One region of the Ruegeria sp. AL7 genome, then DNA from elsewhere that is predicted to be linked to it. Evidence: riboswitches for the same ligand, from Rfam matches in the RefSeq annotation. Region 1 holds a riboswitch; the other holds the start of a gene.

Region 1 (7,318 bases):
TCCGGCTGCCGCCCGGAGACCCGATAGCCAGAACCGGCTCGCCATCCTGCAACACGATAGTCGGGCTCATGGATGAGCGCGGACGCTTGCCAGGCTCCAGCCGGTTGGCAATCGGCACACCGTCGCTGTGTGTCTTGAACGAGAAATCAGTAAGCTCGTTGTTCAGCAGGAACCCGTTTGTCATCAGGCGCGACCCAAAACCATTCTCGATCGTCGTCGTCATCGACAGCACATTGCCATAGCTGTCCACGATCGAGATATGCGAGGTTGACGGCAGCTCCAGCGACACGTCGTCTGCCCAAATCAAAGCATGGTCAAATTCCGGTTGGCCCGGTGCGACCTCGGACAAGGCCATTTCGCCTTCCAGCAATGCCGCCCGCTGGGTCAAATAACCCGGATCAACCAGCCCCTTGGTGGGCATGGGTATGAAATCGCTATCGGCCATGTACCGCCCACGATCCGCAAAGGCGAGGCGCGAAGCATCGCCGATCAGACGCCATGCCTCGGCGCTCTCAGCGCCCATTGCTGCAAGATCATAGCTGTTCAACATCCCCAGAATCTGCCCGACGGTCAGCGCACCCGACGACGGCGGGCCCATGCCGCAAACCTCGTAGGCGCGGTATTCGGCACAGACCGGTTCACGTTCGATCACCTGGTAGAGCGCCAAATCCACCCCTGCAAGAACGCCGGGATTTCCTGGGGCATTGCGAACAGTTCGCACGATATCCGCAGCGATCTCACCTCCGTAAAAACCGGCAGCGCCATCGCTGGCCAGCACGCGCAATGTTTCGGCATAATCCGGGTTCATCAACCGCTGCCCCTGCTGCAACGGCTGACCGTCAGGCAGGAAATATGCGGCTGTTTCGGGAAAGCGCGACAGGCGGTCAGCATCGTTTTCTACAAGGCTGGCCAGACGCGGGGAAACCAGAAACCCTTCATCCGCCAATCGGATTCCGTCGGCAAACAGTCCGGGCCAAGACGCGCGCCCCCATCTTCGATGCGCCTCTTCCAGCAGTGCAGGCGTACCCGGTGTACCCACCGACAATCCGCCCACCACCGCATCGAAGAATTTCAGCGGCTCGCCGTTTTCATCCTGAAACAGCGTCGGGGTAGCGGCAAGGGGTGCCGTTTCGCGCCCGTCCAGTGTTGTCATCTGCCCGCTGGCCGCGTCGTACCAAACCAGAAACGCTCCCCCGCCCAGACCAGAAGATTGCGGCTCGACCAGCCCCAGCACGACCTGCACAGCAACCATCGCATCCGCGGCAGACCCGCCCGCGCGCAGCACTTTGGCCCCGGCCTCGACCGCCAGCGGATTGGCCGCAGCTATCATCCAGTTTTCGGATGTGACCGGGACTCCCTCAAGCTTGGCTTCGAGGGCCGCAATAACCTCGTCGGTCATCGCCTGAACCTGCCCTTCTGTCGCGGCTTCGGGTGCAACGGCATCGGCTGTTTCCTGCGCGAACCCCGGTGTCGAAATAGCAAGTGCGGTAGTAAGCAGCAGTGCTGAAACATGTCTCATCTGTTCTAACCCTCCAATACAATCTTTATTTTCAATCCTGTAAGGATTTTGCCCCCTCTGCAACGATCAGGCATGGCAGCGTGTTATCACAGCGAAGTTTCGCCATTTCCCCTACGGTTCGGTTTCTTCGGCGCGACGATCCTGATCATAGCGGGTTGTCTCGGCAAATTCGGGTAGCCACGCCTCGCGTCGTTTGGTCCAGCATTCATATGTCGGTATGAATTGGTCAGGCGCGTCAAGACAGCCCAGATGCACTTCGACTTCGGCACCGCTTCGGGCAAATACCGGAGATCCGCAATCAGGGCAAAAGTACCGGTCGGAATAACCTTTCACATTTCCGGTGATCTTAACCGCATCCGCCGGAAAAATAGCCGCCGCATAAAACAACGCGCCGTGGTGTTTGCGGCAGTCCAGACAATGGCAAATCCCGACGCGAAGAGGACAACCCGAAGCCGTGACGCGCAGTTTTCCACAACGGCATCCCCCTTCAAACACGTCCATCCATGATCCTTTCCGACGCGTCAGAGCATCGCAGGCACAACCTGATCCGGTGGGCGGTGGCCATCTTCGAAGGTTTTGATGTTGATGATGACTTTTTCACCCATCTCAACCCGGCCCTCCAGCGTGGCCGACCCCATATGCGGCAGTAGAACCACGTTCGGCAACTGCCGCAAGCGCGGGTTCACACCGGTTCCCTGTTCGTAGACATCCAGCCCCGCGCCCGCAATTTCCCCCGCACGGATCATCCGGGTCAAAGCGTTCTCGTCAATAACCTCACCCCGCGAAGTATTCACGATCACTGCCGAGGGTTTCATCAGCTTTAGGCGGCGCGCGTTCATCAGGTGGAAGGTAGACGGTGTCGATGGGCAGTTGATAGATATCACATCCATACGCGCCACCATCTGATCCAGGCTTTCCCAATAGGTCGCCTCTAGTTCTTGCTCAATCTCTGGGCGCAATCTGCGGCGGTTGTGATAATGGATCTGCATACCAAACGCCTTGGCGCGGCGGGCCACAGCCTGTCCGATCCGGCCCATGCCCAGAATACCCAAACGCCGCCCGCCAATGCGACCACCCAGAAACGCGGTGGGGGCCCACCCGGTCCAGTCGCCTTGCTGCATGACGCTCAACCCTTCGGGAATGCGCCGTGTGACAGCGAGAATCAGGGCCATGGTCATATCTGCCGTGTCGTCGGTCAGCACACCGGGCGTGTTGGACACCAATATGCCGCGCTGCCGCGCCGTCGCCACATCGATATTATCGACACCGGCCCCGTAATTGGCGATCAGCCGCAGCTTTTCACCTGCCTGACCCAATAGCCCGCCATCAATGGTATCGGTCACCGTAGGCACCAGCACATCGGCATCCTGCACCGCTGCTACTAATTCTTCACGCGTCATTGGGGTGTCGTCGTCGCGCAGGCGCACGTCAAACAATTCGCTTAACCGGGTTTCTACTGCCTCAGGCAACCGTCGCGTAACGACAACACTTAAACGTTCTCTTGGCACCTCGGCTCTCCCACTGCTTTGCAAACGGACGCGCGCCATGGCATCGTGGCGCAGGATAAGGCGGGGCACAAGAACCCCAATGGCATTGAGTCGACCTTTTTTCAAAACCGGATCAACAGGCATAAGAGCGGGCAGTCAGTGAGTGGTATTCGACCGGTAAAACGCCGATTTCTGGCGGTAGTTTCCGCATTTCTGGTCATGTTCGGTGCCTGCGCCGCACATGCCGAAGTCAAACGCGGATCGGTCACCAACCTGCCCCTGCCCCGATATGTGTCGATGAAGGCAGCCGAAGGGAACGTGCGGCGCGGACCATCCCTAACCCACCGAATCGATTGGGTATTCAAAAGGCGTGGCATGCCGCTGCAGGTCACTGCCGAATACGGCAACTGGCGCAAGGTCCAAGACCGCGACGGCGCGGGTGGCTGGGTTCACTATGCCTTGTTGTCTGGCGTCCGAACGGTGCTGATCGAATCCGAGATGCTGCCTGTTTATGCCCGCCCCGACCCGACCTCGCCCGTGAATGCCCATTTCGAGACCGGAGTGGTGGCGCGCCTTGGAGCCTGTTCGCTGGACTGGTGCAGGATCACCGCCGGCGGATACCGTGGCTGGACACTGAAATCGAACCTTTGGGGCGTCGATTCTTCCGAAATTCGGGAATAGGCGAAAGACAATTTCCGGTATCCGCGGTTGCGCATCGCCCCGAAAAAGCGCGACAAGCTGTTTGAGTTACCGGCCCAATCGCCGCTTAACTCGACCTAAACGGAGGACCCTATGCGCGCAGTCACCTATTCAGCCTTCGGAGACGCTGTCGATGTCTTGCGTATACAGAATATTTCCCCGAGTTCGCCTGGACCGGGTGAAGTCACGGTCGAGCTGTCCTTTTCCGGCGTAAACCCCTCGGACATCAAGGCCCGCGCGGGGGCCCGACCGGGTGTCACAGAACCTCCGTTTCCGCTGATCGTTCCGCACAGCGACGGGGCTGGAGTCATCACAGCGGTTGGCGATGGCGTACCCGCGACGCGGATTGGTCAGCGCGTGTGGATTTGGAACGGGCAATGGCAACGCGCGTTCGGTACAGCTGCCAGCCACATCACCCTGCCTGAATCTCAGGCTGTAGAACTGCCCGAGACGGTGTCACTTGAAACCGGGGCAATTCTTGGAATTCCGGGCCTAACCGCATGCCATGCGGTGTTTTCGGGCGGCACGCCGCGCGGGCAAACCATTTTGATCCATGGTGGGGCGGGTACTGTCGGGTATCTGGCTGTCCAGCTTGCCAAATGGGCCGGAGCCAATGTGATCGCAACGGCCAGCACCCGCAGCTTTGACCGGGTCAAGGCAGCCGGTGCAGATGTCGTTCTCGACTACTCCGGTGAACACCTTTCGGATCAGATCCTCGACGCAAATGATGGACGTACAATTGGTCGAATCGTCGATGTCGAATTTGGACAGAACCTTGACACCAACATTGCCGTCATCGCCGAGAACGGCCGTATCAACGCATATGGATCTGCCCGGAATATGACACCTGTCTTTCCCTTTGGGCCCATGATGTTCAAGGCCGTGACACTCGAGGCAGTCCTGATCTACCTGCTGCCCGCAGATTTGCGCGCCGCCGCAATAGAGACTCTACACAAGGCACTGGCTGATGGCGCATTGATCTGCCCCGTACATAAGGTCTTTACACTGGAAGAATGCGCTGCCGCCCATGCGATGGTACAGGAAGGCAACCGTACCGGAGCGGTGTTGATCGACACCAAATGAGGGGCCTTCAAAAAAATTTTACGGCGCTCGCTTTTTTTGCAAAACGCTCTTGAACCCTGCCATCAACAATCGTAGATAGCCGCTCACCGTTGGGGTGTAGCCAAGTGGTAAGGCAGCGGTTTTTGGTACCGTGTATCGTAGGTTCGAATCCTACCACCCCAGCCATGATTTTCCCTAATATCACACACTATGAATCTGGGTCCGGATTTTGGCGCGTTCTCAGCGGCTTTTCTGATATCAGCGCCATGTTGAGACGCGCAGGTGCATGCTCTTGCGAGAAAATAGGAAAGACCCCGGAGTTTTTTCTTGCCGCAGGGTAAGTGTTAAGGTACCCGCGTTTTACCGGTCCCGATGTGGCTAAGAGGGAATCCGAGGTGCCTTTTGGTGCCAACCGGAACTGCCCCCGCAACTGTAGGCGGCGAGCGCTGTCCATTTCCGTCACTGGGCCATTTTGGTCTGGGAAGACAGGACAGACAAAGACCCGTCAGTCAGGAGACCTGCCGGTATGAAACCGAAACACGCCGGGCGGGGTTGTCCGGGGAGGTTGCCGAAGAAACGCGCCGGGCGGTCTATTTTCTACCCTGCGCTCACGGCAGGCAGTAAAGCGCCTGTTGCTTCGGTAAATGCCCATTCACCCGTTCTCTGGTCATTGACACATGGAGATCGATTGTCATGTTTCTACGCACTGGCCTGTTTGGCCTTTCCTTGCTGGCTACCAGCGCTGCCGCCGAAGGAAACTTTCCCCTTTCTATCGAAAACTGCGGTCACTCGGTCACGTTTGACGCGCCAGTGACGTCGTCAGTCACGGTCGGCCAGGCCGCGACCGAGGTGCTTTATGCGCTGGGTCTGGGCGAGCAGGTTCTTGGAACTTCGGTCTGGTTCAACGAGGTGCTGCCTGAATATGCCGAGGTGAATGCCAAGGTAGAGCGTCTGGCGGACAATGATCCCAGCTTTGAAAGCGTTGTTGCCAAGCGGCCGGGACTGGTCGCAGCGCAATATGAATGGCATGTCGGACCCGAGGGCATCGTCGCCACGCGTGAGCAATTTCACGAACTGGGCATTCCAACGTACGTAATGCCTGCAGATTGCATCGGCAAAGACAATACGGTCGGCGGCGATGGCACCCGCCTGCAAGCGTTCTCGACCGATACGCTGTATCAGGGTATCGAAGAACTGGCGGCAGCCTTTGATGTATCCGAACGCGGCACGGACCTGGTTGCCGAGTACAAGGCCCGCGAAGCCGCAGCCGTCGCCAAGGCGCAAACCGTGAAGCTGGACGATGTGTCAGCCGTATTCTGGTTTTCCTCTCCCGAAATGGAAAGCGACCCGTTTGTGGCCGGACAGAAAGGCGCACCGGGATACATGATGAGTAAATTGGGTATCCGCAACGTCGTCGAGACGGATGAAGAATGGCCAACAGTGGGCTGGGAAACCATTGCCAAAGCCAATCCGACGGTGATTGTTATCGCCAAGATGGACCGCCGTCGCTTTGCTGCGGACGACTACCTGAAAAAGCTGGAGTTCCTGCGCACTGATCCGGTGACCAGCCAGATGGATGCGGTCAAAAATGACCGGATCGTCATTATGGATGCGCAGGCCATGGACGCCACCATCCGCGCAATCCCGGCGCTGGAGGATCTGGCCGAGAAGCTGGATACCATCGGAAACAACCTGTGAACGAGGTCGCCGCAATTTTACGGCAGGGTTTCAAGGCTGCGTGCCTTACCGTGCCATTGTTGACTGCGGCGGTTCTTGCGGGCGCGATGATCGGGGAAACCTCTCTGTCGCCCGATTTGGTTCTCTCCGTTCTGGCCAACAAGCTGGCCGGAGCGGACTTTCCTGTAGACCCAATTGATCAGGGTATTATCTGGAGCTACCGGATTCCTCGCGCTCTGGTCGCTGCGTCCTGCGGTGCCGGTCTGGCTGTCGCAGGGGTCGTGTTGCAGGCTTTGCTGCGCAACCCGTTGGCCGACCCTTACATTTTGGGCATTTCTGCCGGGGCCTCGACGGGTGCCGTGGCTGTAACCATCGCTGGTTTGGGTGGGGGGGCCTTGTCGCTGTCTTTTGGCGCGTTCAATGGCGCGCTTTTGGCTTTTGGTTTTGTCGCGTTGCTGGCCCGAGCCGCTGGCGCAGGGGGCGGACGGGCTGCGACGGCACAGATCGTCCTGGCGGGAATTGCCGGGTCTCAGTTGTTCAATGCGCTGACGGCCTTCATCATCGCCAAATCCGCCAATGCCGATCAGGCGCGCGGGATCATGTTCTGGCTGATGGGAAACCTCAGCGGCGTGCGCTGGCCGGATGTGTATCTGGCCATTCCGGTGGCCCTTGTCGGTTGGCTCATTTGCCGCTTTCACGCCAGAGCACTGGACGCCTTTATTTTCGGCTCTGATTCAGCGGCCTCGCTGGGCATATCGGTACGTCGGGTGCAGGCAACCCTGATCTTTGCGACCGCACTTACAACAGCTGTCATGGTTTCTATCGTCGGATCCATTGGCTTTGTCGGGCTGGTCATCCCTCATGCTGCCCGGTT
Region 2 (7,318 bases), on a different contig from region 1:
CAGAACAAGGTGTTGGGGTTCTATGGCAATGCCATGATCATGCCCTTCTCGATCCCGCCCGATCTGGCCGACCGGATGGAGATGCGGACCGGTGACATTCAGGACAGTCTTCTGGCCTTCCATCGCGAAGACTTCCGACCACCGCGCCGCACGATCTCGCTGCCGACCAGGGGCCTGTTGGGCGAGGCTGTACTGGGCCGCTGCAATTCCTGCGAGATGATCGACCATCGCCGCTTCTGGAACTGGCAGGACAGCCCGACACCGCCACCGGTTGGCGACGCGCCGGTCCTGCCTGCTGACAGTGACGCCATCTTTGGTACACGTGCGCCGTCAGACCTGCCGAACAACCAGCCTTCGAACACGCTGACCATTGCAGGGGGCGACATTGGCACCGGCCAGGCTGTGCCCACGTCGCAATTGGCCGAAATCCTCAAGGCTGCGCCCGATCTTGCGCGGGCGGGAACCGATCTGACGGGTCTGAAGGAGTTGCAGGCGCAACTGGCGCTTGAAACGCAATCGGTTGCCGCCGGTCGGGACAAGGCCATCGACACGGCAACGGATCTGACGAAAGAACTGGTTGGAAAGGCCACGGAACTTGCGGGTAAAGGTCAGGAAATCGCTGCCGCCCGCAAGGAGGAAGAAGCCAAGAAGGCCGCCGCTGACAAGAAGGCATTCGACGCCAGCAATGCCGCCAAGATCAAGGGGTTTGAGGATATTGCCAAGAACGCTTCGGGTGTTTCCGCGCTGATCGGTGGGCAACCGGATGGCAACCGGGCCGGTTTCGTTCAAAACCTGTTCAAGGATTTCCCCGGCGGGGCTGCTGCTTTGGCCAACCCATCCAACACGCTGCTTTTGGCCAAGCTTTTCGGGGCCTTCACCAAGGCGAACGCGGATGCCGATGACGGCAGCGCGACCAAGGCCGGCAGCCAGTCGGTGCTGGATTTCCTCAATGGCCTGAACGCCCCTGCGGAGGACGACAATGAGTGACACGAGCACAAATGTGACGGACAAACCGGGAATCGATGAAAGCCTTGCCGAGGCGATCATCAACATCCTTGAAACGACCAATTCTCCGGCGATCCAGCGCGCCCGTGAGGTGATTGCCCATAGGCTGGCCATTGCGGGCGATATTGCCCCTTCGCGCATCCCTGCGCCGCGCAACATCACCGAGATCGGCGGCTATATCAATCTGCTGAGCGAGTATGGTGAGTCCGAACAGCGCGCACGCATGATCGCGGCCGCTTTGGGTATCGCGGGACCGCAGATTTCGCTGCCGCAGCCGGGTGCCATTCCGCCGATGTCTTTCATCACCCGCGACGGGGCAAGGCCCGTAGGTCCGCAACAAGCCAGTTTCCCGCTGAGCTTCACGATCCGCAGTGATTTCGTTCCGGCCTTAGACAATGCGTTGCAGGAAATCGCGATACGTGGCGGTGCGGTGCCGATCCTGACACCTGTCAGGGTCCTGCCGGCCGCCGGATCAGGCCCGGTGACCGACGGTATTGCACAGCTGGCTTTGATCGGTCGGACCCTCAGCCTGGCACCAACTGCGGCGCTGCATGCCGTGGCCACCGACCCCCTGTCGCTCAGCCGTCCGACTGCGGGTGGCGGGTTCGAGGTTCTGGCACGGGTCATCGACGCCGCCGCCCCGATTGCCGGGACCATCGCGGCGGCAGACTGGACAAGCTGGGAATGCGATGCTGCTGCCTGTTCCGAGGTTGACAGCAACGATGCGCGCTTTGCCCTTACACCGATCCTGAATGCGGCCGGTTGGCACCAGGCGGCTGATCCCGGCAATCCCACCAGCCTGTCCGATCCCGGCAGCTGGGCCGCGTGGCAGAACATCACCGGGCTTGTACCCGGCGTCACGCGGTTCGCGGATGAGCTGCAATTGCTGTACCCTGCCGAGATGCTCATCACCTCGCCGGTTTTCAATCAACTGGACAATGTCTGGACGGGAAGCACCTTTGCCGCGCCATAGGACCCCCTCTGCGACCGCAACAATGTGATTTGGCGGCACTTGGTTTTTGGGGTTACGCTTGAACAGGAGGGGCGCTATGCAAAACCCGGAACGTTTCGAAAAATTCTACTTTGCCAAAGTTGGCATGGGCGAAGCCTGCGGTTGCGCCGAGCGCATCATCGACGTTTTCGAGTTCAACCGAAAAGGTGGCGCGCAATCAAAACACCCGGTGAAACAGGACCGGCGCAGACGCCTGTCGTTTCGGGCATGGGCGGTCAGATATGGGCTTATGAGCCGGAAGCGGCAGGGCTGAACCCGGATTGGTCCTGTCAGACAGCAACCAGTTTTCCGTCTCGCAAATCCAGCGCATCCGGTGCCAGTTCAGCACGGAAGGCCGGGGAATGGCTGACAAGAAGGATCGCTTGCGGCAATTCCCGGAGGATTTCCAGCAGCCGGGCCTCGTTCCGTGGGTCCAGCGCGTTGGTGGGTTCATCAAGCAGCAGAACCTCGGGCTCCATCGCCAGAACGGTCGCCAGCGTAACCAGCCGTTTTTCACCCCCTGACAATTTGTGGGTGATGCGGTTCTTCAGATGCATCAGGTCCAGATCACTCAATACGTTTTCAACGATAGCAAGCGCTTCGTCGCGCGTTCTGCCCAGGTTGAGCGGGCCAAAGGCGATATCCTCGGCGACGGTCGGGCAGAACAGTTGATCATCCGCATCCTGAAACACAAGCCCCACCCGGCGGCGTACGTCGTGAAAATCGGCCTCTTGCACCCTTTGCTGACCAAAGATCGTGACCGTGCCGGACCGTGGGCGCTGCAAGCCAAGCGTGATGCGCAGCAAGGTCGATTTTCCCGCCCCGTTCGGACCCGTCAGCGACAGGCGTTGACCGGCGGACAGGCTGAGGCTGGCACCGTCCAGAACGGGTGGCTGACCAGGGTAGGCAAAGCAGATATCTTCAAGCGCAATCAGTGTCATGCCAAATCCAGTATGATCAGACCCGCGCAAAGGGCACCAAGACCTGCGGCAAAAACGATGTCCCTTCGGGTCAGGGCAAAGTCCTGAAGCAGCAGCATACGGCCTGAAAACCCCCGGCATTTCATCGCATCAAGTATGCGTTCGGATCTTTCGATCGCGCGCACCAGCATCATGCCCACGAGATAGCCAAAACTACGATAGGTGTGCCAGTTTGTTGCCGGGCGAAAACCGCGTACCTTCATGGCCGCGCGCAGGCGCAGGTATTCTTCCCGCAGAACCTCGATATAGCGGATGGTGAACATCAGAAGGTGAACCAGCTTTTCGGGGCAGCGCAGGCGGTGCAGGGCGTGGCCAAGCGTGACCGGCTCCATCGTGCCGACCAGCACCATCAGGGACAGGATGACCGCGTTGGCCGTCAAGGCGATCTCGACCGCTTTCCAGAAACCCTGCCAGCTTGCGGGAAACCCCCAGAGCGTGAACATCGGGTCGCCGGGCATGGAGAATGGCAACAGCACCAGCATGAAAAGGATGAACCCATCCATCATGGCCATGCGTTTCAACGTTTTCCGCCAGGGCAGACGCGACGCGGCAAGAAGCGAAAGGGACACCGCCAAAGCCGCGCACAGCGCTGTCAGCGAGGACACCGCGACAGTCACCACCGCGAAGACAACCGCCATGACGATCCGCATCCTTGGATCAAGCGGGTTGATCGCGCCGCGCCGCTGCGCGCCCGCTTTGATCAGCGTGCTTTCCTGTTGCCCCAGAACGTGCGCCATCAGGCCGCCAGCTTGCGGCGTGCCGCAAAGTAAAAGCCCAGACCAAACAGACCGACGATATATCCGATCCCACCCAGAACAGTTTGCAGGTCATTTTGTTCGCGGTAAGCCGCTATTTCCCGACGCAGCGGGCGCAGCTCATCCCGCACGGCCCTGGCAATGACCTGTTGTTGTTCATCGCTGAGCACCGCCGCTGTCTGGGCAGGTGCGTTTGTCGGCGCGGTGTCGGGTTCCGCTTCAACGCCCATGATCCGGGCGACATCCGCAGCGGGCATGGTGACCTCGGCCACATGCCCGGCACCAAGGTTTGCAAAGAAAGTATGGGCCACCGGCGCGTTTGGCGTGTAGATAAAGAACCCGTCTGCATCTGTTACGATACGGCCCAGCTCGGCTCCGTCCGGGCCGTTGACGATGACCTCGGCCCCGCTTGCCATGTCACCATTGGAAAAGCCGATTTCGCCTTCGATGGCGTCACCGGATTCAAACACTCCGGCTATGACCTTATGCGCCAAGGCAGGTGCGGGTGCGCAGCACAGCGCCAGAATGATCGCCAGGTACCTCACGCGGCCGCTCCTTTGACAAACAGCTCGGGCTTGACCTTGCGCGCCAGCAAAACCGCGAACCCGGTCAGGATCGCCTCAATCGCCATGACAGGAATATGTGCAAAGAAAACAAGCTTGGCCGCTGGCAGGAATGCATCCCCGGACAAGGCCAGTGAAAACGCAACCATGCCGGTTGTAGCGGCGATGGCAAAGGCACCGCCGACCCCGCCCCATATCGCACCTTGCAGAGGTGAGCCATGGGCGATCAGGCGGCCAAAGATCAGCCCGGCCAAAACCGCGGGCAACGCGATGTTCAGGGTGTTGATCCCCAATACCGTCAACCCGCCAAAGCCAAAGAAGACGGCCTGCAGCAAAAGCCCGACGAACAGGGCCGGGAATGCGGCCCAGCCCAACAAAAGCCCGGCCATTCCGTTGAGGATCAGATGCACTGACGAAGGGCCAATCGGCACATGAATCAGCGATGCCACGAAAAAGCTGGCAGACAGCACTCCCGCAGTGGGGATGCGATCAAGATCCAGCGACCTGAGGCCCATGGCAATTCCACCCGCAGCAGCGACTGCACCGCCGATCACGACAGGGTTGGACAAGGCTCCGTCAACGATGTGCATCTACGGTTACTCCAAATCCCAGGCGCGGATCCAGATCACCGCGTCCTGGCTGAGTTCTTTGCCGTTGTGTTCGGTCACGGGACCGGCGCCGAGTGCGGCAAATCCCCAATATCCGGCTTTTGGAACGCCGAACGTGAAATACCCGTTATCATCCGAAATTGCGACCAATGCACCACCCGGCATCGGCGAGACCGACGGGGCGGAAGCGGCCGCGCTTTCCATGTCCGGTTCTGCGGCCATGTACTCGATCTCGATCTCGGCACCCGCAACCGGTTGGCCTTCGGCCATAACCCGACCTGTAAACGTCGAACCCGCGATGATGTTGGTTGGTTTGTTGAGCGGGATGATCTCAACCGGCAAGCCCACCGGGTTCATCCAGTCGGTCGGCAGTTCGTTGCGGTTCAGGAATGCCTTGGCAATCTGCTGGATATAGATATTCTCGGATTCCTCGTAATAGGGCTGGGGAACAGTCACCAGCACATAGTCGCCCGACCGTTTGACGGGAACATAACCCTTGAATGCCGCGCCTTCGTTTTCGCCACCGGTGAAACGCACGGGTTCCAGGGTATCCAGCAGGTCGGTTTTCTGACCGTTGTGGATCACGTAGAATTCCTGCGGCTTGTCCAGATCCATAACGTGCCCGTTCGAGAACGGATGCCAAAAGATCAGCTTGACCGGAACATTCCCCGGTGCGTCGATCATGGTGTCAGCGGTGTATTCCAGCAGGAAATGAGCATTTGCCACCGCTGGAAGCGCTATCGCCACAGCGGCTGCGGAAAGCAGCTTGGTCATCAATAGTCGTCCTTGTCCCATCGTACCAACCCCGGTACGAGATGCGTTTTGACTGCGGGGATGTCCAAGCTAAGCTGCTTTTTCAAGCATCCTGCTCCGACGCACATCCCGTCGCCGATTAGGAGTGCCCTTGTCAAAGGCACATGTCCGGCAGGTATCCTGACTTGCGGGTCAAAGCGTTGGGCTGGCCTTCCCGGATTAACACCAGTGGCACTTCAGCCCTGCTCGCCGCTTACAGTTGCGGGTGCAGTTGCGGAATTGGGCCAAAGCCCGCACCGCATTCCCTATTGATTCCAGAGCACGCCCCGGAACCGGACATGCCGAGCGGCTTGCCAGACTTCTTCGGCATCCGTCAACGATCAATTGCGCTGGCTGTCAAAAAGTTTAGCGGGCGATGCCCTTTTTCCGACGGATCCGCTTTGGATGCAGGTCAGGGTTTTTCGGGAATGAACCTACCCTTCGAGCAGGTATCTTTCCGACAATGGCAAACTGGCCGCCCCCAATGAGCGGGCATCCGGGCCTGCCGTCCCCACCTGCACCAAGGGCCGTTCAAGCCCGGTCAGGTTCATGTCTGATAGCTTGACCTCGACCAATTCCACCAGCCGCGCCTTGATGCCTGTGGGCATCCAGCCATCAATCTTGACAGATTCGAAGTCGATCAGGCTGCAAGACGAGACGATGGCATGTGCGATCCCGTGCGCCGCTTGTTTCAGCCAGTTCTCAAGGTGGGTTTCCGGTAGGTCCCAATGCTGTGTCGTTTCCCAGATTGAGCCGGCTGTTTCGGCATTCCCACCAACTGCGCGCTCCAGCACATAAAGACTGGCGACATCTATCAATGGTTTCACTCCGCCTGCGTCGTCCGGCACGGGCAATGGGCCAAGCGCACCGGCGTTTCCCCGCCCCGAAAAGATCGAGCCGTTCAGAACCACCCCGCCCCCGATGAAGAAGCCCACATAAAAATACAGGAAATCTCGTGGGCCTTCCGCCGGGCCAAAGACCAGCTCGGCACCGCAGGCGGCCGTTGCGTCGTTCTGCAGGAATACCGGCAAGTCATAGCTTGCGGCCAGCGCGCCTTTCAGGTCCGCGTCACGCCACGGATCCATTTTCTCCTGCGGAACCTGCAATGTCTGCGCCCAGTCCCAAAGGTAGAACGGCATCGCAATCCCAAGACCCGCGATCCGGCTGCGCGCCTCGGGCGACAGTGACGCCATCACTTTGTCGAGGCTTTCTTTGGAAAAGCTCAATGTCGCCTCGGGCGTCGGAAAATCATAAGTCCGCCGCTCACGGTGCCTGACATTGCCAAGGAAATCCGTCAGCACCAATTCGGTACTGCGCCGCCCGACTTTGAGCCCAAAGAAATAAGCGCCATCCGGGTTCAGGCGCATGGGAACCGAGGGCTGTCCGACTTTTCCCCGGATCGGTTCGCCCCGCAGAAGCAGCCCATCGGTTTCCAACTGGCGCATGATGACCGAGACCGTCTGCGCCGACAGCCCGGTCATCCGCGCGATTTCAGATTTTGCGAGGGCCTGATGGCGCCGGACCAGTGACAGGACAAGCCGTTCATTTCGGGCCCGCATTCCACTTTGGTTGGTGCCGCGCATATCTGGCTCGCGTACGCCAGTGGTATTGTCCAAAGAGTTCA

Evidence for each region. A riboswitch is a leader RNA that binds a small molecule or an ion and turns the genes downstream of it on or off. The one in region 1 is predicted to bind cobalamin.
Region 2: linked by a shared signal. The riboswitch ahead of ACR3E2_RS18030 (DUF4198 domain-containing protein) and the one ahead of ACR3E2_RS00625 (ABC transporter substrate-binding protein) in region 1 are both predicted to bind cobalamin.

The regions. Positions count from the first base shown of each region.
Region 1 covers NZ_JBQFJF010000001.1:119,277-126,594, reverse strand. Annotated here, with positions in the region: gene ggt (gamma-glutamyltransferase) at 1-1,519, opposite strand, end outside; gene ACR3E2_RS00650 (GFA family protein) at 1,631-2,020, opposite strand; gene ACR3E2_RS00645 (2-hydroxyacid dehydrogenase) at 2,041-3,027, opposite strand; gene ACR3E2_RS00640 (SH3 domain-containing protein) at 3,226-3,687, shown strand; gene ACR3E2_RS00635 (NADPH:quinone reductase) at 3,799-4,788, shown strand; tRNA gene ACR3E2_RS00630 (tRNA-Gln) at 4,879-4,953, shown strand; cobalamin riboswitch at 5,115-5,307, shown strand; gene ACR3E2_RS00625 (ABC transporter substrate-binding protein) at 5,461-6,465, shown strand; gene ACR3E2_RS00620 (FecCD family ABC transporter permease) at 6,516-7,318, shown strand, end outside.
Region 2 covers NZ_JBQFJF010000002.1:174,413-181,730, forward strand. Annotated here, with positions in the region: gene ACR3E2_RS17995 (hypothetical protein) at 1-987, shown strand, start outside; gene ACR3E2_RS18000 (hypothetical protein) at 980-1,978, shown strand; gene ACR3E2_RS18005 (hypothetical protein) at 2,055-2,270, shown strand; gene ACR3E2_RS18010 (energy-coupling factor ABC transporter ATP-binding protein) at 2,287-2,937, opposite strand; gene cbiQ (cobalt ECF transporter T component CbiQ) at 2,934-3,713, opposite strand; gene ACR3E2_RS18020 (cobalt ABC transporter permease) at 3,713-4,276, opposite strand; gene cbiM (cobalt transporter CbiM) at 4,273-4,884, opposite strand; gene ACR3E2_RS18030 (DUF4198 domain-containing protein) at 4,891-5,676, opposite strand; cobalamin riboswitch at 5,809-6,007, opposite strand; gene ACR3E2_RS18035 (ROK family transcriptional regulator) at 6,129-7,318, opposite strand, start outside.